Regions from separate parts of the Rhodococcus sp. Eu-32 genome, predicted to be linked through region 1. Evidence: riboswitches for the same ligand, from Rfam matches in the RefSeq annotation. Region 1 holds a riboswitch; each other region holds the start of a gene.

Region 1 (9,364 bases):
CGGGCGAGGTCACCGTCATCATCGGCCCGTCCGGATCCGGTAAGTCCACGCTGCTGCGCACCCTCAACCACCTCGAAAAGGTGGATCAGGGCACGGTCAGGGTCGACGGCAATCTCGTCGGCTACCGCCGCAAGGGCAACAAACTGCACGAGCTCAGCAACAAGGACATCCTGAAGCAGCGTTCGCAAATCGGCTTCGTCTTCCAGAACTTCAATCTGTTCCCGCACCTCACCGTGCTCGAGAACGTGATCGAAGCACCGATCGCGGCGCAGAAGCGGAGGCGCGCCGACGTCGAGCCCGAAGCTCTGGCTCTGCTCGAACGCGTTGGCTTGAAAGAGAAGGCGCACGACTACCCGCGCAGATTGTCCGGCGGCCAACAGCAGCGCGTCGCCATCGCCCGGGCACTCGCGTTGCGCCCCAAAGTGATTCTGTTCGACGAGCCCACATCGGCGCTCGACCCCGAACTCGTCGGCGAGGTTCTCGAAGTCATTCGGGGGCTCGCTCGTGAAGGCGCGACACTCGTCATCGTCACGCACGAGGTCGGTTTCGCCAAGGAGATCGCTGACACGGTCGTCTTCATGGACGGCGGACAGATCGTCGAGAGCGGCACGCCCACGGAACTTTTCGACAACACCCGAGAGGAGCGCACCAAAGCGTTCCTCGCCCACGTTCTCTGAACTCGAGGAAAAGCCATGCCCAGATTCAACCGGGGACTCCTCGTCCTCGCGTCTGCCCTCTCCGCTGCTGCACTGACGCTCACCGCGTGCAGTGAACCCACCGCCGAGTCGGAGGTGGTGACCGAGGACGGTCAGACCTTCGACCTCTCACCGGAGCAGTCCACCCGCGTTCACGCCGACAAGGTCGACGAGATCGCGGCGAAAGTTCCCCAGTCCATTCGTGATTCGGGCGTCCTGACGATTGCTGGAACTGCCGGTACCGCTCCGCCGCTGCGCTTCTACGCGACCGACGACAAGACCGTCGTCGGCTCCGAAGTGGATTTCGGCATCCTCATCGCCGACATTCTGGGTCTGAAGCCAGAGATCACCGTCGCCGACTGGGCGCAGAACTTCGTCAAGATCGACTCCGGTGAGAACGACGTCTTCATCTCCAACGTCACCGTCACCGAGGAGCGCAAGGACAAGTACGACTTCGCGACGTACCGTCTCGACAACCTCGCCTTCGAGACTCAGAAGGACACGGACTGGGTCGTGAACGGCCGTCAGGACATCGCAGGCAAGAAAATCGGTGTCGGATCCGGTACCAACCAGGAACAACTTCTGGTCGGGTGGAACGAAGCCAACATCGCCGAGGGTCTCGCGCCGGCCGAGATCGCCTACTACCAGAACACCTCCGACTACTACCTTGCGCTGTCGTCCAAGCGCATCGACGGCTACGTCGGACCCAACCCGTCCGCCGTCTACCACGCGGCCACCAGCGGTGACAGCAAGATCATCGGCACGGTGTCCGGTGCGGGCGACGCCCTGCAAGGCGAAATCGCCGTGACCACCAAGAAGGACAACGGTCTGATCGTCGCGATCCAGGAGGCGATCAACCACGCCATCGAGGACGGCGATTACCAGAAGGTCATCGACCGCTGGGGGCTGAAGGACGAGGTTGTCACCGAGTCCGTGATCAACCCGCAGGGCCTGCCCCGTAAGGCTGGCTAGACCCAGGCATGAAAGTAGTAGTCGTCGGCGGTGGCGTGATCGGAACAGCATCGGCGTGGATTCTCGCGCGCCGAGGCCACCAGGTCACCCTGCTCGAGCAGTTCGAGCCCGGCCACAAGAACGGTGCGTCACACGGCAGTTCGCGTATCTTTCGACACGCCTACGCCGACGACTTCTACGTATCGCTCGCGTCACGCGCTCACACGCTGTGGCGTGAACTCGAGAACAGTACCGGCACCGAACTTCTCACACTGACGGGTGCCGTTGACCATGGCTTGCCCGCTACCGTGTCGCCCCGGGCAGATGCCTTGGCGCGCGCTGGGCTTGCTGCCGAAGTTCTGCACCCGCACGAGGCGCGGCGGCGTTGGCCCGGGTTGGCGTTCGACACGACCGTCCTGCATCATCCCGATGCCGGACGGTTGGATGCGGACGGAAGTGTCGACGCCTTCGTCGTCGCGGCCCGGAATGCCGGTGCCGCTGTGCATTACGGAAGCCCGGTGCGGGAGATCACCGCGTCGGACGTGTCCACGAACTCTCGGACCTACAAAGCCGACCACGTCGTCGTGGCAGCAGGCGCATGGTCGTCGAAAGTTCTCGGCAGCCGGGTGGACCTTCCCACGCTCGTCACCACGCAGGAACAACCTGCACATTTTCTGCCTACTGTCGACGCCGACTGGCCGAGCTTCATCCACCATCCTGGTGCAGAACTCCGCACCGAAGGAATCTACGGGCTGCAGGGCGTCGAAGGGATCAAGATCGGCGAACACGGAACCGGTCCGGTGGTGGACCCCGACGACAGGGACTTCACCCCAGGCCTCGAAGGGATCGAACGGCTGAAGGCGTACGCCAGAAGCTGGCTGCCGGGCGTGGACGCAGACTCCGCCGACGCTCTGACGTGCCTGTACACGACCACTCCCGATTCGAACTTCGTCGTCGATCGCGTCGGACATCTCACGGTTGCCGCCGGCTTCTCCGGCCACGGGTTCAAATTCGCGCCTGCAATCGGTGAGTTGGTTGCCGATCTGGTCGACGGAGGATCGACGCCGGAGCTGTTCCGTCTGGGCGTGCGTTACGGCGGCGATGTTTCCTAGCGATCGGGAATGAAATACAGTCGTGCCCGGTTCGTACAACTGAACACAACCATCCAGAGCGACCGAGAGACCTTGGCTCGACGACGTCGCAGCAACCATCACGCCGTGCGCGTGGGGGTGCTCCTGCCAGGATCGATGGAAGGAACCGCACTTGACGACGTCGGAAGATCAGCTCGCCTTGCAATTCGTGGCCGTGCACCAGAACGACCCGCTCGCCGCACCGCTGATCGAGGAACTCGCGCTCGAATATGCGACGCGCTACGGCCGCACTCCCGGTGAGCAGTACAGCGAACTTCGCTCTTATCCGGCGGAGGAATTCGCCCCACCGGGCGGCTCTCTCGTCGTCGCCATCTCGGGTGGCCAACCCGTCGCAGGAGGTGCGTTCCGGCAGTACGACGCCACGACCGCCGAGCTGAAGCGGATCTGGACCGCCTCGACACACCGCAAACGTGGTCTCGGCAAACTCGTCGTCGCAGAACTCGAGCGCATCGCCACACAGCGTGGATACTCCCGCATCTACCTGACGACGGGGTGGCGGCAACCGGAAGCTGTCGCGTTGTATCTGTCCGCCGGATACACGCCGCTGTACGACCGGTCGATCCCGGCCGAGGACGTCGGCCCACACCCGTTCGAAAAGCTTCTCGTCTGCGAGGGTGTCGCATGAAGTTTCTGCTGATGAGCCTCGTGTCGCATCGGCCGGACCCTGTTTCCGGTGAGAAGAAGAGCCCGGCGGAGCGATTCCGGAAAGTCATCGACACCGCGGTACTCGCCGAAGAGCTGGGGTACGACGGGTTCGCCGTGGGGGAGCGTCACGAAGATCCGTTCATCTCGGCGTCGCCACCGGTGGTGTTGAGCAACATCGCTGCTCGCACGTCGACCATCGGATTGTTCACGGCCGTAACCACGTTGAGCCTTCTCGATCCGGTGCGCGCCTTCGAGGACTATTCGACGCTCGACAACCTGTCCGATGGCCGACTCGAAATGATCATCGGCAAGGGCAACGGAAGTGCCCAGGCCGCATTGTTTCACGTGACACCCGAGGATCAATGGGATCGTAATCGTGAAGGCTACGAACTGTTTCGCGCGTTGTGGGACAGCGACAGCGTCACGTGGTCCGGTCGTTTCCGGCCTCCGCTCGTCGACGCGAAAGCTCTACCTCGCCCGTTGCAGTCCAGGATTCGCATCTGGCACGGCAGTGCGACAAGCAGGGAATCCGTGGATCTGGCTGCACGGCACGGAGATCCGATCTTCTCCGCCAACGTCACCAATCCGCCCGAGCCGTACGCCGAACTGATTCGCCATTACCGTGAGCGCTGGGCGCACTACGGTCGTCGTCCCGAGGACGCACTCGTGGGCGCCGGCACTGCAGGCTTCCATGTCGCCGCGACGTCGCAGGAGGCCGTTGCCGCATACCGTTTCACGTTCGAGGCACGGCTGGCGGCGCAACGCAGCGCTGGACTCCCGGTCGTCTTCGACTCCCTCGAAGACCTCGTCGAGCGCAGTTCCGCGCTGATCGGCAGCCCCGAGCAGGTGGTCGACAAGATCGGTCGGTACCACGAACAGTTCGGTCACGAGATCATCCATCTCAGCGCGGATGCCGACGGTATCCCCGCGCGTCAGCAGCGTCGTAGCCTGGAGTTGTTCCAGTCCGACGTCGCACCCGTGATACGCGAGCGGATTCCGAGCCGACCACTCGCCGCAGCCAAGGCCCTGAAAGAGGTTCTCGTATGAGTATTTTCGCCGTCGGAATCGAGTTGGACGGAGAGGGTGCTCATCCACGCGCGGCGCGGCGTGCGAACCAGCCGTCGAGCGGGACGATCAGCGGGAAGACGCTATCGCGTCGCGTCGCGGCCGCCGAGAATGCGGGTTTCACGTTCGCCACGTTCGACGACTCGATCCTCCCGCCGTCCGGCGACGTACGCGCGAGGGTCGACGCCGTCGCCCGCGCCTCGTTCGTCGCGGCGACCACGTCCACGATCGGACTCGTCCCGGTCGTCGGCACGACGTACGCCGAGCCGTTCCACACGTCGTCGCAGCTTGCGACGCTCGACTACTCGTCGCGCGGACGTGCCGGATGGATCCCGATTCGTGTGACCGACCCGGCGGCGGCCCGCGCGTGGGGCCGACCCGAAATGACGTCCGACGCGGATCGCACTCGCGAGCAACGAGACTCGATCACCGTCGCTCGACGACTGTGGGATTCGTGGGAGGACGACGCTGTCATCCGCCACGTCGCGAGCGGGCGTTTCCTCGACCGCGACAAGCTGCACTACGTCGACTTCCAGGGCGAGTCGTTCTCGGTGAAAGGCCCGGCGATCGTGCCGCGCCCACCGCAGGGACAGCTCGTCGTGTTCGGCACGGAGGACGAGCGCGACCTCGTCGACGTCGTCCTCGTCCGCGAGACACCCTCGTCGCGGACGGACGCGCTCACCGTCGTCGAAATCGACGTCGCGCTCGACACCGCGGACGCAACTGCGGCCGAGCGACTCGAATCACTCGGTGCCGCAACGGCAGCGGGTCGAACGAGCTACTCCGGTCCTGCAGCCGGCCTGACGGAACTGCTCACCGATCTAGCTTCCACAGCAGACGGGGTTCGGCTGTTCCCGACGGTCGTCGACGAGGACCTACCGGTGCTGATCCGCTACGTCCTGCCCGAGCTGTTCCAGACAGGCGTCGCGCATCGCCCGGTTCCAGGATCGACGTTCCGCGACAACCTCGGTCTTGCCCGGCCGGTCAATCGTTACGAGAGGGTCTGAACATGAGTGTCCTTCGACCGGACGCCCAGGTGCACTTCGGTGTCTTCTTCCAAGGCGTCAACCACACGACCATCTGGTCCGACCCGCAGAGCGGTTCGCAAATCGACTTCGAGACGTTCCGCAAGATCATCGCGACGGCCGAGCGGGGCCTGTTCGACGCGTTCTTTCTCGGTGAGGGTCTGCGCCTGCGCGAGCAGCAGGGCAAGATCCTCGACCTGGACATCGCCGGGCGTCCCGACGCCATCGCGCAGCTCGCGGCGCTCGCAGGCATCACCGAACACATCGGATTGGTCGCGACCCAGAACACGACGTACAACGAGCCGGGCGACCTCGCGCGTCGCCTTGCAGGTCTCGACATCCTGTCCGACGGCAGGGCAGGGTGGAATGCCGTCACGACCGACAACGCGTGGACCGGTGAGAACTTCCGCCGGGGAGGGTTTCTCGACCACGAGCTCCGCTACGAGCGGGCAGGCCAGTTCATCCAGGCGGCGCGTGCGATCTGGGATTCCTGGGAGAACGGTGAACCGACTCGGGTGCAGCAGAGCACGTCGCAATTCGACATCGAGCTCGACGCCACCCTCCCGCGGAGTGCGCAAGGACATCCCGTCATCTTCCAGGCCGGAGACTCGCCGCAGGGCCGTGACTTCGCCGCTGCCAACGCCGACGTCATCTTCTCCCGTCACGGAACGCATTTCGACGAAGCGTTGACGTTCGCGAACGACATTCGGTCTCGCCTCCGCAAGGCAGGTCGTCCCGAGGACGACATCAAGATCCTTCCCGGTACCCAGATAGTGTTGGCGGAGAACGCGAACGAGGTAGAAGAGAAGGAACGGTGGGTCCGCGAGGGCCAGTTCACCGGGCCGACGGCGTTGTCGCTCATCGGGCTCGTGTGGGGGCGCGACCTGTCCGATCTCGATCCCGACGGTCCGCTCCCCGCGGACGATCCGGTGCCGGCTCCCATCTCGGCGACGCGTGGTGCTTTCCGCGACGGCAAGGATCCGATCGAATTGGCAAGGGAGTGGCGCGCTTTGGCCGAGGCGAAGAACCTGTCGTTGCGTCAGGTCGCCATCGAGACGACGGCCAGGTCCGGCTTCGCAGGTACACCGGGTCAGGTCGCCGACGAGCTCACGCGGTGGGTACGCGAAGGCGCAACGGATGGATTCAACATCTCGCCGTACATCGTGCCGGGTGGTCTCGACGAGATCGTCGACTGGCTCGTGCCCGAGTTGCAGGAACGCGGGTCCTACCGGACTGAATACACGTCGACGACGCTGCGCGGCCATCTCGGGCTGCGTGAGCCGCTGTCCCGCAGGACGTCCGGTGAGACCGATAACAGCGCTGCGGGCTGATCCAGCCGACCGGGTAGCAACTGGCAAAGATGTCTTCGTTTGCGCTGCAGCGGGTTTCACGACGCTTCTCGACTCGGCTGTTCTGAGCATCGGCGTCCCGGCGATTCGGTCGTCGCTCGATGCCGGGACCTCCGAGGTGCAGTGGATCCTCGCCAGCTACTCGCTGACGTTCGGACTGGCGCTCGTTCCCGCGGGTCGCCTCGGGGACGTGATCGGGCGACGGCGGCTGTTCCTGTTCGGGCTGAGCCTGTTCTCGGTGATGGGATTGCTGGGTGCGTTCGCTGCCGAGCCGTGGATGATCGTGGCCGCGCGCCTCGGTCAGGGGATCGGCGCAGGCACCGTCAGTTCGCAGGTGCTCGGGATCATCACCGATCGGTACAGCGGGCATGAACGTGCGAAGGCGTTGGGCGCGTACAGCACTGCTGGCGGACTTGCGGGCCTGTTCGGTCCGATCCTCGGCGGAATCGTTCTCGGGGTCGCCGACGCCGACATCGGATGGCGCTTGTTGCTGGTGCTCAACGTGCCGTTCGCGGTGGTGACTCTCACTGCCGCGCTGTTCGCACTTCGCAAGGATCAGGTGCGTCGGTCGGGGGCGAGCATCGATGTCGTCGGACTGCTCGCTCTCGGGGTAGCGACGCTGTTGCTGTTGCTGCCGATGGTGTCGTCACTGGGGGCTGTGGTGTCTACGGTGCTCGTTCTCGCATCCGTCGGCACGCTCGTCGGGTTCTGGTTCTGGGAGAGGAGTTTCTCGACATCGGGCGGCGTCCCGGTCCTGCTACCGGAACTGCTTTCTGCGCGTGGTTACACACTCGGCACCGCGGTGGCGATGTTCTGGTTCGGCGCCGTGCTCGCGCTGCAAGCGGTGCTCAGTCTGTATCTCATCGAGGGGTTGAACTATCCGGCTTTGCAGGCGGCGCTGATCATGGTCGGCAGTTCGTTGCTGATGGCGATCACCTCGGCGTTCGGGTGGCGGGTGGTGGCGCGGTTCGGACGCAACGCGGTCGTCGGTGCCATCGTGCTCGAGCTGTTCGTCGTAGCCGGGTACATCATGGTCATCGCTCTGTTTCCCAGGGAATTCACCGTGCCGGCGTTCGTCGTCCTCGCCGCACTGTCCGGTCTCGCAAGCGGATTCGTCGACGCGCCCAATCGCGGTATGACGCTGGAGTATTCACCTTCCGGCGCGAACGGTGTGGCGGCAGGTTTTCTCCAACTGTCGCAACGATTGTCGGCGACGATCTCGCTCGCCGCGGTGCCCGGAATCTACTTGGGCGTTCTCGCTGCGGACAGCGAGAACTTCGGGCGGGCAGCCGTTCTGGGGCTCGGGGTCTGCGCGCTGATGTTGCTCGGATCGTTGGCGTGTGCAGTGACGGACAGCAAGAGACGGAGTGGGCAGTGACAAGGACGGCACCGAAGTTTTCGTGGTTTCTTCCTACCGGTGGCGACGACGAACGCCTCGGTGGTACGTCGCACGGAGTGCGCATTGCAGAAAACGCTGCAGCAGTGGTTGATTCCGGCCATCGCGACGCGTCGCTCGACTACCTGACCCGTCTGGCGCAGACCGTCGACCGGCTCGGTTTCCATGCGGTGCTGACGCCGACGGGTGCTCACTGCGAGGACGCGTGGTTGGTCACGTCGGCGCTGATCGCGGCGACGACGCGTCTGAAATTCCTCGTCGCGTTCCGACCCGGTGCCGTAGAGCCGGTCCTGTCGGCGCAGATGGTCAGTACGTTCCAACGACTTTCGGGTGGACGTGCACTGCTGAACGTCGTCGTGGGAGGTGACGACGTCGAACAGCGCGCGTACGGCGACACACGCGGCAAGGACGACCGCTACCGTCGAGCGCTCGAATTCCTCGAAATCGCCCGTGCCGTCGGCGACGGCAAGCCTGTCTCGACGTCGTCCGAGTTCTACACCGTCGAGCGGCCGAGCGGCGCCGGTTTCAGTGGCTACCCGCCGGTCCCGCTTCCCGACGTGTACCTCGGTGGATCGTCCGCGGCTGCCGTCGATGTCGCGGCCGCGCAGGCCGACGTGTTCCTGACCTGGGGTGAACCGCCCAGTCAGGTCGCCGACAAGATCGCGCACGTCAAGAAGGCCGCACACGACCGAGGCAGGGACATCCGAGGCGGGATCAGGCTGCACGTCATTGCGCGTGACACCGCCGACGAGGCGTGGGCGGTTGCCGAGAACCTGATCTCCGGGCTCGACGACGAGATCATCGCACGCAGGCAGAAAGCATTGCGCGGCATCGCGTCCGAGGGGCAGCGACGCATGCTCGATCTGCACGGTGGTGATCGAAACAACCTGCTGGTCGGGCCGAATCTGTGGGCGGGGTACGGTCTGGTGCGCGGGGGAGCCGGTACCGCGCTGGTCGGCAGTCACGCCGAGGTGGCCGACCGGATTCGCGAATATCAGGCGGTGGGCATCGACGAGTTCATCTTTTCGGGCTACCCCCACGTCGAAGAAGCCGAGCATTTCGGGAGGGGAGTGCTACCGCTGTTCGA
Region 2 (10,305 bases), on a different contig from region 1:
CCGAATTGTGGGCTGCGGCAGGGCATCCGAACACGATCTTCAGGACGACGTTCAAGGAGCTGCTACGCATCACGGCAGGCCTCGCCGTGGATGTGACCTGACTGCGCAACTCGATGCACACAATCGGCCCGAATCGGCGATTTCCCGTCGATTCGGGTCGATCGTGTGCAGTCAGTCGCGCTCAGGACGCGAGTTCACGCGCCGACGGCATGGCACCCGTCGCGGCGAGCAGTCCGTCGACCTGGAACGCGACGCCACGGTCCTCCAACCACGGGACGACGCCCGCTGCGACGTCGGCCAGGTTGCGCGCCTCGGGTCCGACTGCGACGAGGGTGACACCGTCGGCCACCTCGGCGGCCTTCACGTCGGCGACGAGCCCCGCCAGACCGGCAGCGGTTCCGACGTACCGGATCGAACCGGGAACGGCGGGCACGTCCAACGCCGCGAACTCACGACGCGCAGTCCTGGCGTCGTCGGCGATGTGGAACTCGATGTCGAGGAAGACTGCGACGCTGTCGGCATCCTTGCCTGCGGCCACTGCATCGGAGCGCAGTGCCGTGCGAGCCTGTTGGCCCTCACGAAGGTCTGCGGCGACGATGCGGGCGACCGCCTCGGTCGGAACGGCGTCGGTGATTTCGGTCCAGGTGCCCGCATGATCGACGGCGACGCGTACGGGTGAAGTGTTCGACATGAGATGTCCTGTCGTGGAAGCAGGGGAAGGTTGCCTAGGTCCTACCCGAACGCCTACAAGACCCGGAGGCCGTGCGGCACAGATCCACGTACCTGTCGCGCCAGAATCGGCCCTGCGACACGACATTTGCTGTCATGACCCGATGCTAACCTCTCCGTTCGCGCACGGGGATCCCACGCCTGCGCCGCCGTCGGCAATCGCCGGGAACGGGCGCGGATCGGGCACCGGGTTCCACCATCCGTTGTCCTCCTCGTAGACCCACGAGGGGCCGGACGAGGCCAGCTGCGCGACGGCGTCGACGAGACGGTCGACGTCGGCATCGGAACTACCGAGCCCCAGGCTGGCCCGCACGGCGCCGCCTGCGTAACCGAGCCGTTGCAGCAACGGGTGGGCACAGAACTTGCCGTCGCGCACGCCGATTCCGTGTTCGGCGGACAGGTATGCGGCGATCTCGCCCGGGCCGTACCCGTCGAGTGCAAATGTGACGATGCCCACACTGTCCGGAGCGTCGTTCCACACCGACAAGAGCTGGATTCCGTCGATTCCGGCCAACCCGTCGCGTAGCCGCGTGCACAGACGACGCTCGTGGTCGACGGCACCTGCCGCCTCGTACGCCGTGATCGCCTCGCACGCGGCTGCGAGCGCGACGACGCCGAGCACGTTCGGGGTCCCGGCCTCGTGACGCGCGGGCGACGGAGCCCAGTCCGTCGACGTCGTGGTCACGTGTCGCACCGCACCACCACCGGCAAGGTAGGGCTCACCGGCGTCGAGCCAGTCACGCCTGCCGACGAGGACACCCGCACCGTGCGGCGCGTACAGCTTGTGGCCCGAGAAAGCGAGGTAGTCGACGCCCAGGTCGGCAAGATTCACGCGGCGATGCGGCACCAACTGGGCACCGTCGACGAGAATTCGAGCACCGTGCCGATGCGCGAGCGTCGCGAGTTCGCGGATGGGCAGCACCTCGCCCGTGACGTTCGACGCTCCCGTGACGGCAAGCAGCGCAGCAGGTTTCGTCCGCAGTTCCGCGTCGATGCGCGCAACCGTCTCGGCAACCGAGTCCGCTGCGACGACGACGCGACGCCCGTTCCACGGCAACAGGTTCGCGTGGTGCTCGATGTCGAGCACGACGGTGTCTCCCGGGACACAGCCGGCGAGAAGGTTCAGCGAGTCGGTGGTGTTCCGCGTGAAGATCACGACGGAATCCTGTTGCGCTCCAACGAAGTCGGAGACGGTCACCCGGGCCTTCTCGTATGCGGCCGTCGAGACCCGCGATGCATATCCGGCACCCCGGTGCACGCTGGAGTAGAACGGCAGCAGCTCCTCGATTCGCGCGGACACCTCGGCGAGCGCAGGTGCACTGGCCGCGTAGTCGAAGTTCGCGTAGCTGCAGGTGGTTCCGTCGACGAGCGGGACCTGCACGTTCGCGCCGCTGACCGCAGCGAACGGTGCACAGGTCTTCTCGAGAACAGCAGTCATGACAATTATCCCCTTGTCGTTCGGGGACCCACGCCGATACGGCGTTCGAGTCCGCGCTTGCCGCACCGGTTCTCCGGCGTCGGCCAGGTCGTCACCCGGAGCACCCCACCGCGGAGGAGGGTTGCCGACCAGCGAGCCGGGGCTTTGCGCTGGTACTCATGACCTGAACAGAGAATGGCAAACGACTCTCGTCATTGTCAACCCGGCAGGTAGGAAACCCGCGGGGCGAAGCCGCACCACGCGAGTAAACTTCGCCCGGTGTCTCGACCATGCAGCCGTTCACCTTCTGGCAAACCCAACATGAGATAACGACCCACAAATCACGTTGACGATTCGAGAAGAGGAACACCCGGTTGTCTGTGGAATCACGATCGGAACCGACGAAGACGCAGGCGTCTGCAGCCATACCTGCCGAATTTCTGCGCGGAGATCGCGCTCCTCGTGAGCGCACCCTCATCGACGTCCTGCGGTCGACGGCGTCACAGCATCCCAACGCCATGGCGATCGACGACGGAAGCACGTCGATCACCTACCGCGAGCTGCTCGAGGACATCGACGAGGGCGCGCAATGGCTGGCCAGGGCGGGAGTTCGGCGCGGCGACCGCGTCGGCGTCCGGATGCCATCGGGCTCGTTCTCGTTGTACGTCGCGATTCTGTCGATCCTGAACGCCGGTGCTGCGTACGTGCCCGTCGACGCCGACGACCCCGACGAGCGCGCCGAGCTTGTCTTCGGTGAGGCCAAGGTGACCGCGGTCGTGACGGCGGGCGGCATCGCTGCAGGTACGGCCGACAAGCAGGACATTCCCCTGCCCGACACCCTGACCATCCCGAGCCCCGACGACGACGCCTGGGTCATCTTCACGTCGGGTTCGACGGGTACGCCGAAGGGCGTCGCCGTCAGCCATCGCAACGCCGCGGCATTCGTCGACGCCGAAGCGCGGATGTTCATGCAGGACGATCCCCTCGGTCCGGGCGACCGCGTGCTGGCAGGTCTGTCGGTGGCGTTCGACGCGTCCTGCGAGGAGATGTGGCTCGCGTGGCGTCACGGCGCGTGTCTCGTTCCCGCACCTCGCTCGCTCGTCCGCAGTGGATTCGATCTCGGACCGTGGCTCGTTTCCCGTGACATCTCGGTCGTCTCGACCGTCCCGACGCTCGCAGCTCTGTGGCCCGCTGTGGCGCTCGAAGCCGTCCGCCTGTTGATTTTCGGCGGCGAGGCGTGCCCGCCGGAGCTGGCCGAACGCCTCGCCGTCGACGGTCGCGAGGTGTGGAACACGTACGGGCCCACCGAGGCCACCGTCGTCGCGTGTGCGTCGATCATGGACGGCAAGGGTCCGGTCCGTATCGGCCTGCCACTCGACGGCTGGGATCTCGCCGTCGTCGACGCGTCCGGCCAGCCGGTTGCCGTCGGCGAGGTCGGTGAGCTCGTCATCGGCGGCGTCGGCCTCGCGCGCTACCTCGACCCGGCGAAGGACGCCGAGAAATACGCCCCGATGCCGACGCTCGGGTGGGAGCGCGCCTATCGCAGTGGCGACCTCGTCAAGCTCGAAGTCGAGGGTCTGTTGTTCCAGGGCCGCGCCGACGACCAGATCAAGCTCGGCGGTCGACGCATCGAGCTCGGCGAGATCGACAACGCGCTGCAGGCTCTCCCCGGCGTCGCCGGTGCTGCGGCCGCGGTCCGCAAGACGGGTGCAGGCAACTCGGTGCTGGTCGGCTATCTCGCCAGCACCGACAAGAATTTCGACCTCGATGCGGCGCGGACGCTGCTGTCCGAGCAGCTCCCGGCTGCGCTCGTTCCGCGGCTCGCGCTCGTCGAGGAGATGCCGACGCGGACGTCGGGCAAGGTCGATCGCAACGCACTGCCCTGGCCTCTGCCGGGGCTCGGTGACGCGTCGGCGCTGGAAGGCACTGCCGGCTGGGTCGCCGAGCTGTGGACCGACATCCTCGGCGCTCAGGTGACCGACGAGAACGCCGACTTCTTCCAGAACGGCGGCGGCTCGCTGTCCGCTGCCCAGTTGGTGACGGCACTGCGTGAGCGGTTCCCCGAGATCACCGTCGCCCAGCTCTACGACCACCCACGGCTCGGTTCACTGGCCCGATACCTGGACGAGCTGAAACCGCCGGTCGAGGTCGTGCCGCGTGAGGTCGAACCGACGTCACGCACGGCGCAGTGGGCGCAGATCGCCGCGACCGTTCCGCTGACGACGCTGACCGGCCTGCAGTGGGTCACGTGGCTGGGGATTCTGTTCAACGTCATGTCGTGGTTCGCCGAGGTTCCGTGGGCGCCGACGGTGTCGTGGTGGTGGATTCTCGTCGCGTTCGTCCTGTTCATCACGCCGGTCGGCCGCATGGCGATCTCGGTCGTCGGCTCGCGAATCCTGCTGGCAGGCCTGAAACCCGGCGCCTACAGTCGCGGCGGCAGCGCTCACATCAGGCTGTGGGCAGCGACGCGTCTGACCGACGCCAGCGGGGCGTCGAACCTGTCCGGAGCACCGTGGATGGTCTACTACGCCCGCGCGCTCGGCGCGAAGGTCGGCAAGGGCGTCGACCTGCACACACTTCCGCCGGTCACCGGCATGCTCGAACTCGGGGACGGCTGTTCGGTGGAACCGGAGGTCGATCTCACCGGTCACTGGATCGACGGCGACCTCGTCTACATCGGCGGTATCAAGATCGGCGCGGGGGCTGCCGTCGGCGCTCGCTCGACGCTTCTCCCCGGAACGTCCGTCGGCAAGAACGCGGTGGTCAGCGCCGGCTCGGCCGTCGTCGGCAAGGTCAAGGCCGGGCAGCTGTGGGCCGGTTCGCCCGCTCAGAAGGTCGGCAAGGCCGAGCACCCCTGGCCCGACGAGACTCCCCCGCGCGCGATTCAGTGGATGCTGGCGTACGGCGTCGCGTCGCTGTTCCTGTCGGGCATGGCCATCTTCTCGATCGGTGTCTCGCTCGTGCTGATGGGCTGGTGGCTGCACACTGCCACCTCGATCGGCGAGGCCATCGGCCGTGCGGCCATCATGCTGCCCGTCGCGACCCTCGTGTCGCTCGGCACGTTCGCGGTCATCACGCTGGCCGCCGTCCGGCTCCTCAGCATCGGCCTCACCGAGGGCTATCACCCTGTTCGCAGCCGTATCGGCTGGCAGGTCTGGGCCACCGAACGCCTGATGGACTCCGCCAGGACGTTCCTGTTCCCGCTGTACGCGTCGCTGCTGACACCGCACTGGCTGCGACTGCTGGGCGCCAAGATCGGCAAGGACGTCGAGGCGTCGACCGTGCTGATGATCCCCAAGTTCACAACCGTCGCCGACGGCGCATTCCTCGCCGACGACACGATGGTCGCGAGCTACGAGCTCGGTGGCGGCTGGATGCACCTCGGCGACGCGAAGGTCGGCAAGCGCGCGTTCCTCGGCAACTCGGGTATGACCGGCCCCGGCCGTACCGTTCCGAAGAACGGCCTCGTCGCCGTGCTGTCCGCGACACCGGACAAGGCGAAGTCGGGCTCGTCGTGGCTCGGAAGCCCGCCGGTGCGTCTGCGTCGGGCAGCCGGCCGAGGCGACAGCTCCCGGACGTTCGATCCGCCGCGCAAGCTGAAGATCGCCCGTGCGCTCGTCGAGACGTGCCGCCTCATTCCGGTCGTCGTCACGTTCGGGATCGGCCTGGGCGTGCTGTTCGGACTGACCGCCATCGCCGACGCCGTGGGCTACTGGCTCGCCGCGCTGCTCAGTGGCGTCGTACTGCTGGTCGCAGGTGCGGTCGCCGCGGCGATTTCCGCAGCCGCGAAGTGGGTCTGGGTCGGCCGCATCGACAAGGTCGAGCACCCGCTGTGGAGTTCGTTCGTGTGGCGCAACGAGGTCGCGGACACGTTCGTCGAAACCGTCGCCGCGCCGTGGTTCGCGCGCGCAGCCGAAGGAACGGCCGTCCTGAACATGTGGCTGCGCTGGCTCGGTGCGAAGATCGGTCGGGGCGTCTGGTGTGAAACGTACTGGCTTCCCGAGGCAGATCTGGTGACTCTGGACGACGGTGCCACCGTGAACAGGGGCTGCGTTGTGCAAACCCACCTGTTCCATGATCGGATCATGAGCATGGACAGCGTGACACTCGGACGAGGAGCGACACTGGGCCAGCATTGCGTCGCCCTGCCCGCCGCAGGCATCGGCGACGGCGCGACGGTCGGGCCCGCGTCGCTCGTGATGCGCGGCGACACCGTGCCCGCGCACACCCGCTGGCAGGGCAACCCCATCGCACCGTGGGCGAAGGGCGACCCGTTCTCGCGAATCATCCCCGCCGCTGAGGTGAGCGAGTGAAGTTCGTTCCTTCGAAGCTCGTGACGCCGACGTTCGACATCGATTCCTCCGATGCGCCGATCGACGACTACCTGCCGCAGAACGGCAATCGTGGCTACCGCGTGTCGCGCTACGAACTCGATCTGGAGTACAAGGTCGAGAGCAACCGTCTCGCGGGCAAGGCGAAGATCACCGCGGTCACGACGGCAACGCTGTCGAAGTTCGCGTTCGACCTCGGACCTGCACTGCGCGTGTCCAAGGTGTCGGTCAACGGTTCGCGGTCGGTCAAGTTCAGCCAGCACCGCGACAAGCTGAAGATCACCCCTGCCAAGCCGATCGCGTCGGGTGCGGCGTTGGTCGTCACGATCCAATACGGGGGAACTCCGAAGCCCATCAACGGGTTCTGGGGTGAGGTCGGCTGGGACGAGCTGACCGAAGGGTCGATCGTCGCGAGTCAGCCGAACGGGGCCGCGTCGTGGTTTCCGTGCGACGACCACCCTGTCTCGAAGGCCAGCTACGGCATCACCATCACCACCGACTCGCCGTACTACGCGGTCGCCAACGGCACACTCGTCAGCAAGCAGACGCGCGCCAGCCGGACCACGTGGGTGTACGAGCAGCCCGAACCGATGGCCACCTATCTCGCGACGGTGCAGATCGGTCCGTACTCGGCACACGCCATCAGCGGTAGCGCTGTGCCGATGAAAGCCGTTCTCCCGTCGCGGTTGAAGCAGAATTTCGAGCACGACTTCGGCCGTCAGACCGAGATGATGGACACGTTCACTCGCCTCTACGGGCCCTATCCGTTCGCGGCGTACACCGTCGTCGTCACCGACGACGACCTCGAAATACCCATCGAGGCACAGGGTTTGTCGATCTTCGGCGCCAATCACTGTTCGGGCACACGGTATTTCGAGCGACTGGTCGCGCACGAACTCGCGCATCAGTGGTTCGGCAACAGCCTGACGCTCGGCAAGTGGAAGGACATCTGGCTCCACGAGGGCTTCGCCTGCTATTCGGAGTGGATCTGGGCCGAGAATTCCGGCGGCACGAGTGCACGGGACAAGGCGCGACGCGTCCACACCATGCAGCGGGGCCTACCGCGGGACCTCCTGCTCGGCGATCCCGGTCCGGCCAAGATGTTCGACGACCGTGTCTACAAGCGCGGAGCCCTTGCGCTACATGCACTTCGGAGCACCGTCGGCGACGACAAGTTCTTCCCGCTGATCCAGGAGTGGACGTCGAAGTACCGGTACTCGACCGTGAGCACCGCCGACTTCACCGACCTTGCCTCGCGGTACGGCTGCCCGCGCACGCTGTGGGACGAATGGCTGAATCGGACCGATCTGCCTGCACTTCCGTAGCGGCCCCGGCCCGGCCGAAATCTACCCTCCTGTTGTGCGGTTTCGGACTTCAGAACCGCACAACAGGAGGGTGAATTTCCTACGCCCTACTCCCCTGCCGGAAGGTGGGAGGTCGACTGGGTGCGCACGAACACCCAGCACACCCCGGCCATGATGGCACCGACGACGAAGATCGCGGGGTAGGTGACGACGCCCGGCCATTCCTCCGTGAGCGCGGACAGAATCGCCGGAACCGCGAAGCCCAGGTAGGTCAACGAGTAGAAGACGGCAGTCAGCCCGGCCAGATCGTTCGGGCCCGCGATGCGTTGCACCTCTTGCAGTCCCGAGACGAGGGCCATGCCGTACCCGCAGCCGAGTATCGCGGCCGCTATGAGCGCCGCAGCGATCGTCAGCACCGACGCCGCCCATGCGGCAAGCAGCATGCCGACAACGAGAATCGTCAACGCCACCAACGCACCTCGCGCCGCATTCGGGGTGTCGATTCTGCGCCCGACGGCTTGGATCCCGAATCCAGCGCCGAGCGCGATCACCGACATCAACGCCGACAACGCGATCGGGTGGCCACCGCTACGGTCGGCCATCAGCGACGGCAAGACCGCGTAGGCGACGCTCGCCGCGCCGAACACCCACGGCGCCAACGGAACCACGACGAGCAGGAACCGGCGGTGGCCCGCTGCGGGGATCTTCAAGTCGTCGAGCAGACTCACTCGCTCGGAGCGCGGAACGGCCGGCCGGCTCTCAGGCACCGACATCATCCCGACTCCCGCGGCGACGCAGATGCTGACGTGCACGAGGTACGCGAGATGCGTCGGCCACGGCGCCCACTGCGCCAGAACGCCTGCGACGCCGGCGCCGAGCGCGAACCCGGCCGTCAAGCTCATCGCCGCACGACGAGCACCGACTCCCGGAGCTTCGTGCGCCGACAGCTCCTTGATCCAGCTTCCACCGACGGCCATGCCGATACCGAGCGCCACACCGCTGAGCACGCGCCCGCCGAAGAGCAGGCCCGCATGATCGGCACCCAAAGCGATCAGGATGGAACCGGCCGCCGCGATCGCCGGGGCGGGCAGCATCACCGGCCGTCGACCGAGTCGATCGGACAGTGGTCCGCAGATGAGCAGCGACGGCACGATCCCGATGACGTACGCGAACAGGAACGTGTCGACGGTGACCGCCGAGAATCCGTGTTCGAGTCGATACATCACCAGCAGCGGTGTGAATTCGTTGCCTCCCCACGCGACGGCGAACATGCCTGCCGCGACGAGGAGCCACTTGGCCGTCCTGGTCTCCGTGGTGGCCTTCGTGAGTGTCATGAAGTACTTCCTTCGTTCAGCCGGTGCACGCGGCGCATGTGGCTGTCGACGGCCGACGCGAATCCGTCGGCGTCGCCTGCCTCTATGTGACCGGCAAGCTGCGCATGGTCGTCGACGATCTGCTCGATCTGCCCCGGATCACGGGAGATCGAATGCGTCGTCATCCGTCGCTGTCGTTCGCGAAGGCTGTCGTAGAACGCGTCCAGCAGCGGGTTTCCGCCTGCCCGGACGATGAGTCGGTGGAAATCTGCGTCTGCAGCGCTGAACTCGGCTGCGGTCCCGGTCGCCGCGATCTCGCGTTGGCGAATCAGACTCGCCCGAAGCTGTCGGACGAGCTCCGTGCGAGCACGTTCGTCGGCGACGACCTCTCGCGCGCTCCCGGCCTCGACGAGCCTGCGAGCGGACACGATGTGTTCGGCCTCACCGGGCGCGATGGGGACGACGAGAGCGCCACGCTTGGGATAGAGCCGCATCCACCCTTCGACCTGGAGACGGAGAAACGCCTCGCGGACGGGAGTGCGGCTGACATCCATTCGACCTGCGATGTCGCCCTCGCTGACCAGCTCGCCACCAGGCAGCTCGCCGCTGACGATCATTTCCTTGACGGTCAGGTAGGCGAGTTCCGAGGCCGACGGCTGCATAGACACAACATAGATACTAGATGAAGGGCGCTTCGCACCCGTGCGCGGATAGTTGGAACAGGGTCGAACTATCCGAGCACGGGCGGCGCAGCCGCACTAGGGAACCCAGTACCGCGTGGCCAATCGATCGACGAGCGGGTCGTCGTCGTCCACGTCGTCGAGCGCAGCGAGATCGTCTCGAATCGCGACGAGCCGAGGGTCGTCACCCTCGGCCACCTCGGCCTCGGTGCCGCCGTCCTCGGCGAGCATCTCGCGCATCTTGGCCTGCAGCCGCGCCTTCATCGACTCGGTCATTCGTCGTCACCCTTCTTGAACACCCGGCGAGCGGTCGGGATCAGCACTACGAGGGCCCCGACCAGGACCACGATCGACACCACTTCGAGCCACATGGGTGTCAGCCTACGGCGCGAGCCAGCTGCCTGCCGGAATGTTCCTGACCACGGTGAACGCGACGACGACGGCCACCCCGACGACGAGGAACCACACCGGCGGCCGGGCGGGGAACAGTGGCCGAGACCTCAGGCGGGCGCGAACCCAGGCGGCCCACAG
Region 3 (10,305 bases), on a different contig from region 1:
CTCGGGAAGGTGACGTCCGTCAGTGTTTCGCGCGACGACGTCACCATGCAGTACCAGGACCTCGATGCGCGCATCGGTGCGCTGCAGGCGTCCGTCGATCGGCTGAAGGGGCTGATTGCCGGCGCGACCACCACTGCGGATCTGATCGAAGCGGAGTCCGCGCTGTCGAGCAGGCAGGGCGAACTGGACAGTCTCACGTCACAGAAGAACTACCTTGCGGACCAAGTCGATTTGTCCACCATCACAATCCAATTCACCACCGACGATGCGACGCCGTCTCCTGGACCCGATTCGTTCTGGGACGGTCTCGTCGCGGGTTGGCATTCGCTGCTGGACGCGATGGCCGACGGCGTCGTCGCGCTGGGACGCGCGATCCCGTGGATCGGGGCGCTCGCGATCGCGGCCGGGGTCGTCTACGGGGTCGTCCGGGCGATTCGAGGGACCGCGAGGAAGACGTCGGACACGGAGCCTGCGACCGAGCCCGAACCGGACCCGAGCGACACCTGATACCTAGACCGCGCCGTCGAACCCGTGTTGCCTCCACGCCTCGTACATGACGACCGCCGCAGAGTTGGCGAGGTTGAGCGATCGGCGGCCGGCGATCATGGGAATGCGTAGCTTGTCGGTGACTCGGGGATCGTCCAGTACCTCGTCGGGAAGTCCCGTCGGTTCCGGCCCGAACAGCAGTACGTCCCCGGGTTGGTACGCGACGTCGGTGTGGAAACGCGTCGTATGTGCGGTGTAGGCGTAGACGCGTTCGGGTGCCAATGCATCCCAGGCGGCGGCGAGGTTCTCGTGCACGGTGACCGACGCGAGGTCGTGGTAGTCGAGGCCTGCGCGTTTGAGCTTCGGCTCGGACATGTCGAAGCCGAGGGGCTCCACGAGGTGCAGTTCGCACCCGGTCCCGGCCACCAGGCGGATCGCGTTGCCGGTGTTCTGTGGGATGCGGGGCTCGAAGAACATGAGTCGAAACACCCGGTTCACTCTGCCACTAGCGGGACCGCAAGGATGGAGCAGGTGGACGGCGAACAGATCATCGGCGAGGACTTCTCCGACGCGCGACTCGACCAGCAGCAGTGGACGGACCGGCAGTACGTCTCGTGCACGTTCCGCGATGCCGACCTCAGCGGCGTGAAGACGTCGTCGGTGGTGTTCACCGAATGCGACTTCACCGGGACGGACATGACCGAGTCGGTCCACGTGAACACCGCTTTCCGGTCGTGCACGTTCACTCGAACGAACTTGCAGCACAGTGCGTTTCGCAATTCGACGCTGATCGGGTCGACGTTCGTCGATTCGCGGATGCGCCCGTCGACGTTCGACGAGGTCGATTTCACGCTCGTCGGGCTCGGGGGAGCGGACATGCGCGGCATGGACCTGACGGGTTGTCGCTTGGCCGAGGCCAATCTCGTCAACACCGATCTGCGCAAGGCCGTCCTGCGGTCGGCCGACCTGTCCGGCGCTCGGGCCACGGGCGCGAAACTGCAGGAGGCAGACCTCCGAGGCGCGCGGGTCGACGCGAACCTGTGGGTCGCCGCCGTCGTGACAAGCGCGCGCATCGAGTTGACGCAGGCCGTCGCGTACGCCCAGGCGCACGGATTGTCCGTCGAGGGTTGACTACACGGGTTCGGCGTCGCCTGGAACAATGGCAGCCGTGACTGCGAGAATTCTTGACGGCAAGGCGACCCGCGACGAGATCTTCGTCGACCTGACCCAGCGTGTGACGGCTCTGCGTGAGCGCGGCGTCGTGCCCGGGTTGGCCACCGTTCTGGTGGGCGACGACCCGGGCTCGGCCGCCTACGTGCGCGGCAAGCACAGCGACTGCGCGAAGGTCGGCATCACGTCGATCCGCCGCGACCTTCCGGCCGACATCTCGCAGGCAGATCTCGAAGCCGTCATCGACGAGCTGAACGCGAACCCCGAGTGCACCGGCTACATCGTGCAGTTGCCGCTGCCGAAGCACCTCGACGAGAACGCAGCGCTCGAGCGCATCGATCCGTCGAAGGACGCCGACGGCCTGCACCCCATCAACCTGGGACGCCTCGTGCTGGGCAAGGAAGCGGCGCTTCCGTGCACCCCGCGCGGCATCGTGCACCTGCTGCGTCGCTGCGACGTCGAGCTGAACGGCGCGCACGCCGTCGTGATCGGTCGCGGTGTCACGGTCGGTCGCCCGATCGGCCTGCTGCTGACTCGCAAATCCGAGAATTCGACGGTGACTCTGTGCCACACCGGGACCAAGGATCTGGCCGCCGAGGTTCGTCGTGCCGACATCGTCATCGCAGCCGCGGGTGTCCCGGGGATCGTCACCGCCGACATGGTCAAGCCCGGTGCAGCCGTTCTCGACGTCGGCGTCACACGCACGGACGAGGGACTGCGCGGCGACGTCGCCGCCGATGTCGCCGAGGTGGCGGGCTTCCTGTCTCCCAACCCGGGTGGCGTCGGACCGCTGACGCGTGCGTTCCTGCTGGCCAATGTCGTCGAACGGGCCGAGCAGATGCACGCGACGACCGCGGCGGTCTGATCCGATGGGCGAGCGGATCCGCAAGAACCTTCCGTTGCTGGTGGTGCTGCTCGTCATCCTCGCCGCGCTGGCGCTGGTCCTCGCGGACCGGTGGCGGCGCGGCGCGTTCGTCCTCGGTGTGGCGACCATCCTGGCGGCGGGCTTCCGCCTGTGTCTACCGGAGAACCGCGTCGGCTTGCTTCAGGTGCGCAGCCGCGGATTCGACGTCGCCGCACTGGCGTTGGTGGGCGGAGCCATCGTGTTTCTCTCCGCCTCCATCGATCCTCTGGGCACCGACTGACCGCCCGCCGCTCAGTTGTCGGCGCTGCGGTTCTGTCGTGCCTGGTCCATCGTCTCGCCGAGCAGTTTCGCCACGGCTCCTGCCTCCGTGAGGAAGCCGTCGTGGCCGTCGCGTGACTGGATTACTTCGAGGCCGCTGCAGTTCGGCAGTCCCCGTGCGATCTCCTTCTGCTGGCGCAGCGGGTAGAGCCGGTCGGAGTCGACACCGCCGACGATCGTCGGCACGGTCGCGCGAGCCAGCGCGGCTTCGACTCCGCCGCGGCCACGGCCGATGTCGTGGCGGTTCATCGCCTCGCTGAGCAGCACGTAGGTTCCCGCGTCGAAACGGCCGACCAGCTTCGTGGCCTGGTGCTGGAGGTAACTTTCGATCGCGTAGCGACCGCCGTTCCACGGATCCTCTTCCGCCTGAGGCGAATTCGAGAAGCGTAGATCGAGCTCGCTCTCCGTGCGGTACGTCAGGTGGGCGATCCGGCGTGCGATGCCGAGGCCGGTGAGCGGAGCCTTGCCGGTGCCGTAGTAGTCACCACCCTGCCAGTCGGGATCGGACATGATGGCCGCGATCTGTGTGGTCTGGGTGCCGATCTGATCTGCCGTCGCGCGAGCGCCGACGGCCAGAACCAGCGCGGCGGCAACACGTTCGGGGTATTCGACGATCCATTCGAGCGTGCGCATCCCGCCCATCGAGCCGCCGACGACGGCAGCGAAACGCTCGATGCCCAGGGCATCCGCGAGTGCAGCTTCGGCGGCGACCTGATCGCGGATGGAGATCTCCGGGAATCGGCTGCCGTAGGGCTTGCCGTCCGGTGCGATCGACGACGGACCCGTCGTGCCGCCGCACCCACCGAGAACATTGGTGGCGACGACGCACCACTCGTCGGTGTCGACGGGTGCGCCGGGGCCGATCATTCCGTCCCACCACCCCGCCAGCGCGTGGGCGTCGTCGGGAGGGCCGGACACGTGCGAATCACCGGTCAGCGCGTGCTCGACGAGCACCACGTTGTCGCGAGCGGGCGAGATGGTGCCCCACCGCTGCAGCCCGATCGTCACACCGCGCAGCGTCGCGCCGCTTTCGAGTTCGAGGTCACCTATGTCGACATGGCCGAGCCGCCCGTCGGCCGCAGGAAATCCTGCGGCCGACAGGGCGTCGTGCACGGAGCTGATGGTCAAGACGCCGCCGCTGCGAAACCGCGTTCGAGATCGGCGAGAATGTCGTCGATTCCCTCGATGCCCACTGCGAGCCTGACCAGGCCGGGAGTGACGCCGGAGGCGAGCTGCTCCTCCGGAGTCAACTGCGAATGAGTGGTCGACGCGGGATGGATGACTAGTGAACGCACGTCCCCGATGTTAGCGACATGGCTGTGGAGGCTCAGCGCGTCGACGAACTTCTTGCCCGCGTCCACGCCGCCGGTCAGTTCGAACGACACGATCGCGCCCTGTCCCTTGGGTGCCAGCTTCTGTCCTCGCTCGTACCACGGTGAGGACGGAAGACCCGCATAGCCGACGCTGGAGACGTCCTCGCGTGCTTCGAGGAACGCGGCGACCTTCTGCGCGTTCTCGACGTGGCGCTCGATACGCAGGCTGAGCGTTTCGAGTCCCTGGCTGATGAGGAAGGCGTTGAACGGGGACACGGCCGCGCCGATGTCGCGGAGCAGCTGCACACGAGCCTTGAGCGCGTAGGCAGGCGCACCGAGTTCGGCGAACACGACGCCGTGGTAGCTCGGATCGGGCGTCGTGAAATTCGGGTGACGGCCCTGCGTCCAGTCGAACGTGCCGCCGTCGACGATGACGCCTGCGATCGCGGTTCCGTGGCCTCCCAGGTACTTCGTCGCCGAGTGCACGACGATGTCGGCGCCCAACGTCAACGGCTGGATGAGGTACGGGGTGGCGACCGTGTTGTCGACGATCAGCGGAATCCCGCTGGCGTGTGCAACCTCGGCGACACCGGGAATGTCGAAGATGTCGTTCTTCGGGTTCGAGATGGTCTCGCCGTAGAAGGCCTTGGTGTTCGGCTTGATCGCGGCCTTCCACTGTTCGAGGTCGTCGGGGTTCTCGACGAAGGAGACCTCGATGCCGAGCTTGGGCAGTGTGTAGTGGAAGAGGTTGTACGTGCCGCCGTACAGTCGCGGACTGGAGACGATGTGGTCGCCTGCCTCGGCGAGGTTGAGAATGGCGAGCGTTTCGGCGGCCTGTCCCGACGACAGCAGCAGTGCGGCGACGCCACCTTCGAGCGCGGCGATGCGCTGCTCGACGGCGTCCTGCGTCGGATTCATGATGCGGGTGTAGATGTTGCCGGGTTCGGCGAGTCCGAACAGTGCGGCGGCGTGGTCGGTGTTCTCGAACGTGTACGACGTGGTCTGGTAGATCGGCAGAGCACGCGCACGGGTGACTCCGTCGGCGCTCTGGCCGACGTGAATCTGCTTGGTCTCGAAACTCCAGGACGCGGTCGGATCCTCGATCGGGGCGCCTGCGGCGTCGACTACGTCGGGGTTGTTCTCGGTCATGTCGTGAATACTCCGTCTTCGAAGGATGTGCAGAATTCGAAACGGCACTCGCATGCGAGGGCCGGGCGGGGCCTATCGAGACAACAACACATGCAAACCTCCTCGGGGGCCTTCGCGGTCCAGTCGTGCCCGTCTGGCCAGTCGTGCCCGGTCAGTGGGCCCGCCGAGTCGGCCTGAGACCGTCCTGCGGACCCGCGCTTGTTCTTCGGTTGCGTTCTGCAACCGAGTAACCAGGTCTTCACCCGGAGCACCCCACCGCGGTTGGAGGGTTGCCGGCCAGCAAGCCGGGGCTCGATGCTGGCGCTCATGACCTGCTGGAATCCTAGCGGTGCGCCCGGGCGGGAGGAATAGCGACGTCGGAACTCCGAAATCGTGCACTGTGACCTGCGGATAAGTGTCTCGTGAGCACAATCACCGCCGATCAGGAAGAAAATCCGTTGCGTGCGGGACGACAATGGATCGCAGGGACGTTCCCTCCAGGGTCCGTCCCTTCTTCATGCTTCCGTTCCCCCTCTCGAGACAAGGTCGTTCTGCTGTGTCTGTCACCGATTCCGCCCTCGCCAAGAATGTCGGCGCCGTGCGTTCGAAGGTGTCTCACGGCCTGAGTACCGAGAAGCGGCCGCACTCCACGAGTAGACGGCTCGCGATGGTGGCGTTGTCGATCGGCGGTTTCGGCATCGGAACCACCGAGTTCGCATCGATGGGTCTGCTGCCGGACGTCGCGTCGTCGATGGGAATTTCCGAGCCGTCCGCCGGCCACATGATCTCTGCGTACGCGTTGGGTGTCGTCGTCGGAGCTCCTGCGATCGCCACGCTGGCCGCACGTGTTCCGCGAAGGCTTCTGCTCATCCTGCTGATGGCCGCGTTCACGCTCGGCAACCTCGGCACGGTGTTCGCGCCGAGCTTCCACGAGTTGGTCGCATCGCGGTTCGTCGCCGGACTCCCGCACGGCGCGTACTTCGGTATCGCCGCGCTCGTGGCCGCGCATCTCGCGGAGCCCGGCAAGCGCGCGAAAGCCGTAGCCATGGTCATGATGGGACTGTCCATCGCGAACGTCGTCGGCGTGCCCGCGGCGACGTGGCTCGGCCAGAGCCTCGGATGGCGCAGTGCTTTCGCCGTCGTCGCCGTCATCGGTGCGCTCACGGTCACGGCGCTGATCATGTGGATGCCGCGTCTGGACGGAATGCCGACGACGAACCCGATCACCGAGTTGGGTGCACTCCGGCGCGTCCAGGTCTGGATGACACTGCTCGTCGGCATGGTCGGATTCGGTGGAATGTTCGCGGTGTACACGTACATCGCGTCGACGCTCACCGACGTCTCGGGCCTGGCCAAGGGGCTCGTCCCGGTAGCACTGATGATCTACGGACTCGGCATGATCGCCGGAAACTACTTCGGCGGTTGGATCGCGGACAAGCTGCAACTGCGCGGTACGTTCGTCTCGATTTCTGCCATGGCCGTGTTCCTCGCGCTGTTCGTGATCGCCTCGCACAACTCGGTCACCGCGCTCGTTCTGTTGTTCCTCATCGGTGCGTCGGGTTCCTCGGTCATCCCGGGTCTGCAGACTCGGCTGATGGATGTCGCCGACGATGCTCAGACGTTGGCGGCGTCGCTGAACCACGCTGCGTTCAATCTCGCGAACGCCATCGGTGCCGCGCTCGGCGGCGCGGTCATCGCGGCCGGGTTCGGGTACACCGCGCCCGCCGCTGCGGGTGCGATCCTCGCGGTGGCCGGACTCGGCGTCCTCGCCACCGCGATGTGGATGCAGCGCCGTGACGACGCCAAGGCTGTGCGCGCGGATGGTTCCGCAGCTGCTTAGCGTCGCCCGCGGGGCTAACTGCTGGTCGTGGCCGCGCCGTCCCCGGCAAGCGTGCTCGCGAATGCGGGCGTCAACTTGTCGACCACGTACGGCAAGCTCAGCAACGACGTGAAGTAGATCGCCCCCGCTGTGATGCCGTCGGTGAAGACCAACTTGTCCTCCTCGACGGCATCGAGGTTTCGGTACACGGGCTCCTGCTCCAGCGCGGTGCGATCCTCCGGCTTCTCGGTTCCCCACAGCAGCACGTCCGCGGTGTCGAGCACCGACAGGTTCTCCAGCGGGATGGCGGCCTGACCGCCGCCTTCCGGTGGTGCGTATCGATCGATCTCCGACGGGACGACGAACCCGAGGTCCGTCAGGAAGTCCGTGCTGAGTCCGTTCTGGTACGCGATGGCTGCGCCGTCGTAGAACGCGTTCTGCAGGAAGATCGCCTTGGTTCCCACGAACTCGGGGTGCTCGGCCCTGGCGGCCTCGAACTTCTGCTCGACGGCGTCGATCTGCTGGTCGACCTCGTTCGCCTTGCCCAGCGCCTTGCCGATGTTGCGAGCCTGAACGTCCCACGGTTCGAAGTACTGCGTGTACTGGCCCGAGTGCGCGATCGTCGGTGCGATCTCGGACAGTTTGTCGTAGCTGTCGCGGTCGAGTCCGGCGTTGGTTGCGATGATCAGGTCCGGGTCCAGGGCGACGATGCGTTCGTACTGGAAGCCGTCGTCGGCACTGAGGACCTCGGGCGTCGCGTCGCCCAGTGCTTCCTGCGCCCACGGCCACGTCGCATAGGGCTGTTCGCCGTACCACTCGGTGACGGCGACTGGTGTCACGCCGAGGGCGAGCACCGTGTCCTGCTCGGTGTACCCGGCGACGACGACGCGCGTCGGCTCGGCGGCGACCGTCGTGTCACCGAACGCGTGCTCGACGGTGACCGGGAAGGCGCCGTTGCCGGCGGCCGTCGCGTCGGCTTCACCGTCGTCGGACGGGGTCGAGCACGCGGACAGCACCAGCGCAGCCGCGAAGGCAACGGTGGCGATCTGGAACGAACGGGGGAATTCGACCATCGAGGTCCCTTTCGGAGGATGAATGACGGCTAAGGGTAGCCGACCCTAACGAATCGCGTGGTGTCGATCTTCACGGAACCTCCACATTTCCTGCCGAACTCCTCCATGACGGCCCTCTAGTGTCGTGAACATGAACCGCACCGTGCTCGTCGTCGACGACGAACCGACGATCTCCGACGCGCTCGCGGCACGCCTGCGCGGCGAGGGCTTCGACGTCGTGACGGCCGCGGACGGGCCGTCGGCCGTGCAGGTATGTGCGCGCGTCGATCCCGACGTGGTGGTTCTCGACGTCATGCTTCCGGGGTTCGACGGGCTCGAGGTGTGCAGGCGTATTCAGGCCGACCGTCCCGTACCGGTGCTGATGCTCACCGCGAAGTCCGACGAGACCGACATGCTCGTCGGGCTCGGTGTCGGCGCCGACGACTACCTGTCCAAACCGTTCAGCATGCGAGAACTCGTCGCTCGGGTTCACGCACTCGTGCGTCGCGCGAACCGAAACGCGTCGGCGACGGCTCTGTCGTTCGGCCCCATTCGAATCGACCACCAGGCTCGGCGCGTGTGCCATGGGAGCGACGAAATACATTTGACGCGTACCGAATTCGACATTCTTGCGTTTCTGTCCCATCGTCCGGGTGCGGCCGTGACCCGCGAGACGTTGCTCGCCGAACTGTGGGGTTGGGGAGATTCCGCCAGCAGCCGAACCGTCGACAGTCACGTCAAAGCGTTGCGTCGCAAGATCGGTGGCGACATGATCCGAACCGTCCACGGCGTCGGGTATGCGTTGGACGTGCCGCGATGACGCGCACTATTCCGCGGCCGCTCGACGCACTGACCTCGTTCAAACTCAAGGTCTCGCTGATCGTCGGCGTCGTGTTGGTCGTCGCCAGCGTCGTGTTCTGGATCGGCGCGGGATGGCAGTTCAGGTATGCCCTCGTGGCGGCGCTGGTCATGTCGTTGGTTGCGGTGCAGGTGCTGGCGCACGGCATGACGTCGCCGTTGCGTGAGATGACGTCGGCCGCGAAAGCCATGGCCCGCGGGGACTATTCGACGCGGGTGCGTGCCACGTCACGCGACGAGGTCGGACAGCTCGCGGCGGCGTTCAACACCATGTCCCACGATCTCGAAGCTGCCGATACGTATCGACGAGAACTGATCGGCAACGTCTCGCACGAACTCAAGACACCGATCGCCGCTTTGCGAGCCGTGCTGGAGAACATGGTCGACGGCGTCACCGTGCCCGACCGAACGTCGTTGGAGCTCGCGCTGCGGCAGACCGAGCGGCTCGGCGATCTGGTGACCGAGCTGTTGGACCTGTCTCGGCTCGAAGGGGGAGTGCTGCCGCTGCGCCCCGAGTCCTTCGCCGTCGGCTCCTTTCTCGACGAGGTGACCGTCGAATATGCCTGTGTACGTGCCGATGTCGATCCTGCTGACCTGACCGTGACGGCCGACAGATCCAGGCTGACGCAGGTTGTCACCAATCTCGTCGAGAACGCGGTCCGGCACGCACCGGCAGGGTCGGAGGTGACGGTGTCCGCACGCGCGACGTCAGCCGGGCTGCACCTCGAGGTTGCCGACGCCGGCCCCGGAATCGCACCCGAGGAACGACTTTCGGTGTTCGACCGATTCACCCGGGGTGGCGCAACCGACGGCAGCACCGGTCTCGGGCTCGCTATCGCTCGATGGGCTACGGAACTGCACGGCGGGACGATCGAGGTTCTCGACCACAGTCCTGGGTGCCGCATTCGCGTCACCGTCCCACACGCCTGAATCTCTCTATACGCCAACAGTTCTCCGAATCCGACGCAGGGCTCCTGCGTTCATCTCGTCGTGCCCGAAACAGAAAGGTCGTGCCGTGATCGTCGACGTCGAACCGAAAGCTGTCACCCGTGCACCCATGGAATCGTTGTGGCCCCCGCGCGTCTGGCCCAGGCGGGCCTATCGCGCGGCGTCGCCCCGTGTGCTGCTGGCGGCAATCGCCGCGGGTGTCGCAGGGGCAATTCTCTTGGGCGCCCCAGGCATCGGCTATCAGCTCACGGCCGTAGCCGTCACCGGCGTCGTGCTCGTCGCAGCGCGACGTCGTCCGACCGCGTGGGGCGTTGCCGGAGCAGCGGCAGTACTCGCGCTCGTCTCGGT

What was found. A riboswitch is a leader RNA that binds a small molecule or an ion and turns the genes downstream of it on or off. The one in region 1 is predicted to bind S-adenosylmethionine.
Region 2: linked by a shared signal. The riboswitch ahead of DK926_RS20540 (aminotransferase class V-fold PLP-dependent enzyme) and the one ahead of DK926_RS00420 (GNAT family N-acetyltransferase) in region 1 are both predicted to bind S-adenosylmethionine.
Region 3: linked by a shared signal. The riboswitch ahead of DK926_RS25955 (bifunctional o-acetylhomoserine/o-acetylserine sulfhydrylase) and the one ahead of DK926_RS00420 (GNAT family N-acetyltransferase) in region 1 are both predicted to bind S-adenosylmethionine.

The regions. Positions count from the first base shown of each region.
Region 1 is NZ_QGNK01000001.1:73,973-83,336, forward strand. It holds gene DK926_RS00405 (amino acid ABC transporter ATP-binding protein) at 1-677, shown strand, start outside; gene DK926_RS00410 (ABC transporter substrate-binding protein) at 693-1,667, shown strand; gene DK926_RS00415 (FAD-dependent oxidoreductase) at 1,676-2,758, shown strand; SAM riboswitch class I at 2,805-2,900, shown strand; gene DK926_RS00420 (GNAT family N-acetyltransferase) at 2,910-3,422, shown strand; gene DK926_RS00425 (LLM class flavin-dependent oxidoreductase) at 3,419-4,489, shown strand; gene DK926_RS00430 (LLM class flavin-dependent oxidoreductase) at 4,486-5,514, shown strand; gene DK926_RS00435 (NtaA/DmoA family FMN-dependent monooxygenase) at 5,517-6,863, shown strand; gene DK926_RS00440 (MFS transporter) at 6,835-8,259, shown strand; gene DK926_RS00445 (LLM class flavin-dependent oxidoreductase) at 8,256-9,364, shown strand, end outside.
Region 2 is NZ_QGNK01000019.1:18,538-28,842, reverse strand. It holds gene DK926_RS20550 (YbaK/EbsC family protein) at 1-101, shown strand, start outside; gene DK926_RS20545 (hypothetical protein) at 182-691, opposite strand; gene DK926_RS20540 (aminotransferase class V-fold PLP-dependent enzyme) at 824-2,167, opposite strand; SAM riboswitch class IV at 2,216-2,331, opposite strand; gene DK926_RS20535 (Pls/PosA family non-ribosomal peptide synthetase) at 2,521-6,459, shown strand; gene DK926_RS20530 (M1 family metallopeptidase) at 6,456-7,802, shown strand; gene DK926_RS20525 (MFS transporter) at 7,889-9,115, opposite strand; gene DK926_RS20520 (GntR family transcriptional regulator) at 9,112-9,756, opposite strand; gene DK926_RS20515 (hypothetical protein) at 9,853-10,050, opposite strand; gene DK926_RS20510 (DUF2752 domain-containing protein) at 10,156-10,305, opposite strand, start outside.
Region 3 is NZ_QGNK01000038.1:5,841-16,145, reverse strand. It holds gene DK926_RS25985 (DUF4349 domain-containing protein) at 1-507, shown strand, start outside; gene DK926_RS25980 (tRNA (cytidine(34)-2'-O)-methyltransferase) at 511-975, opposite strand; gene DK926_RS25975 (pentapeptide repeat-containing protein) at 1,009-1,617, shown strand; gene DK926_RS25970 (bifunctional methylenetetrahydrofolate dehydrogenase/methenyltetrahydrofolate cyclohydrolase) at 1,655-2,521, shown strand; gene DK926_RS25965 (DUF3017 domain-containing protein) at 2,526-2,801, shown strand; gene DK926_RS25960 (homoserine O-acetyltransferase) at 2,813-3,967, opposite strand; gene DK926_RS25955 (bifunctional o-acetylhomoserine/o-acetylserine sulfhydrylase) at 3,964-5,301, opposite strand; SAM riboswitch class IV at 5,491-5,613, opposite strand; gene DK926_RS25950 (MFS transporter) at 5,837-7,120, shown strand; gene DK926_RS25945 (ABC transporter substrate-binding protein) at 7,135-8,172, opposite strand; gene DK926_RS25940 (response regulator transcription factor) at 8,303-8,971, shown strand; gene DK926_RS25935 (HAMP domain-containing sensor histidine kinase) at 8,968-9,939, shown strand; gene DK926_RS25930 (DUF4173 domain-containing protein) at 10,025-10,305, shown strand, end outside.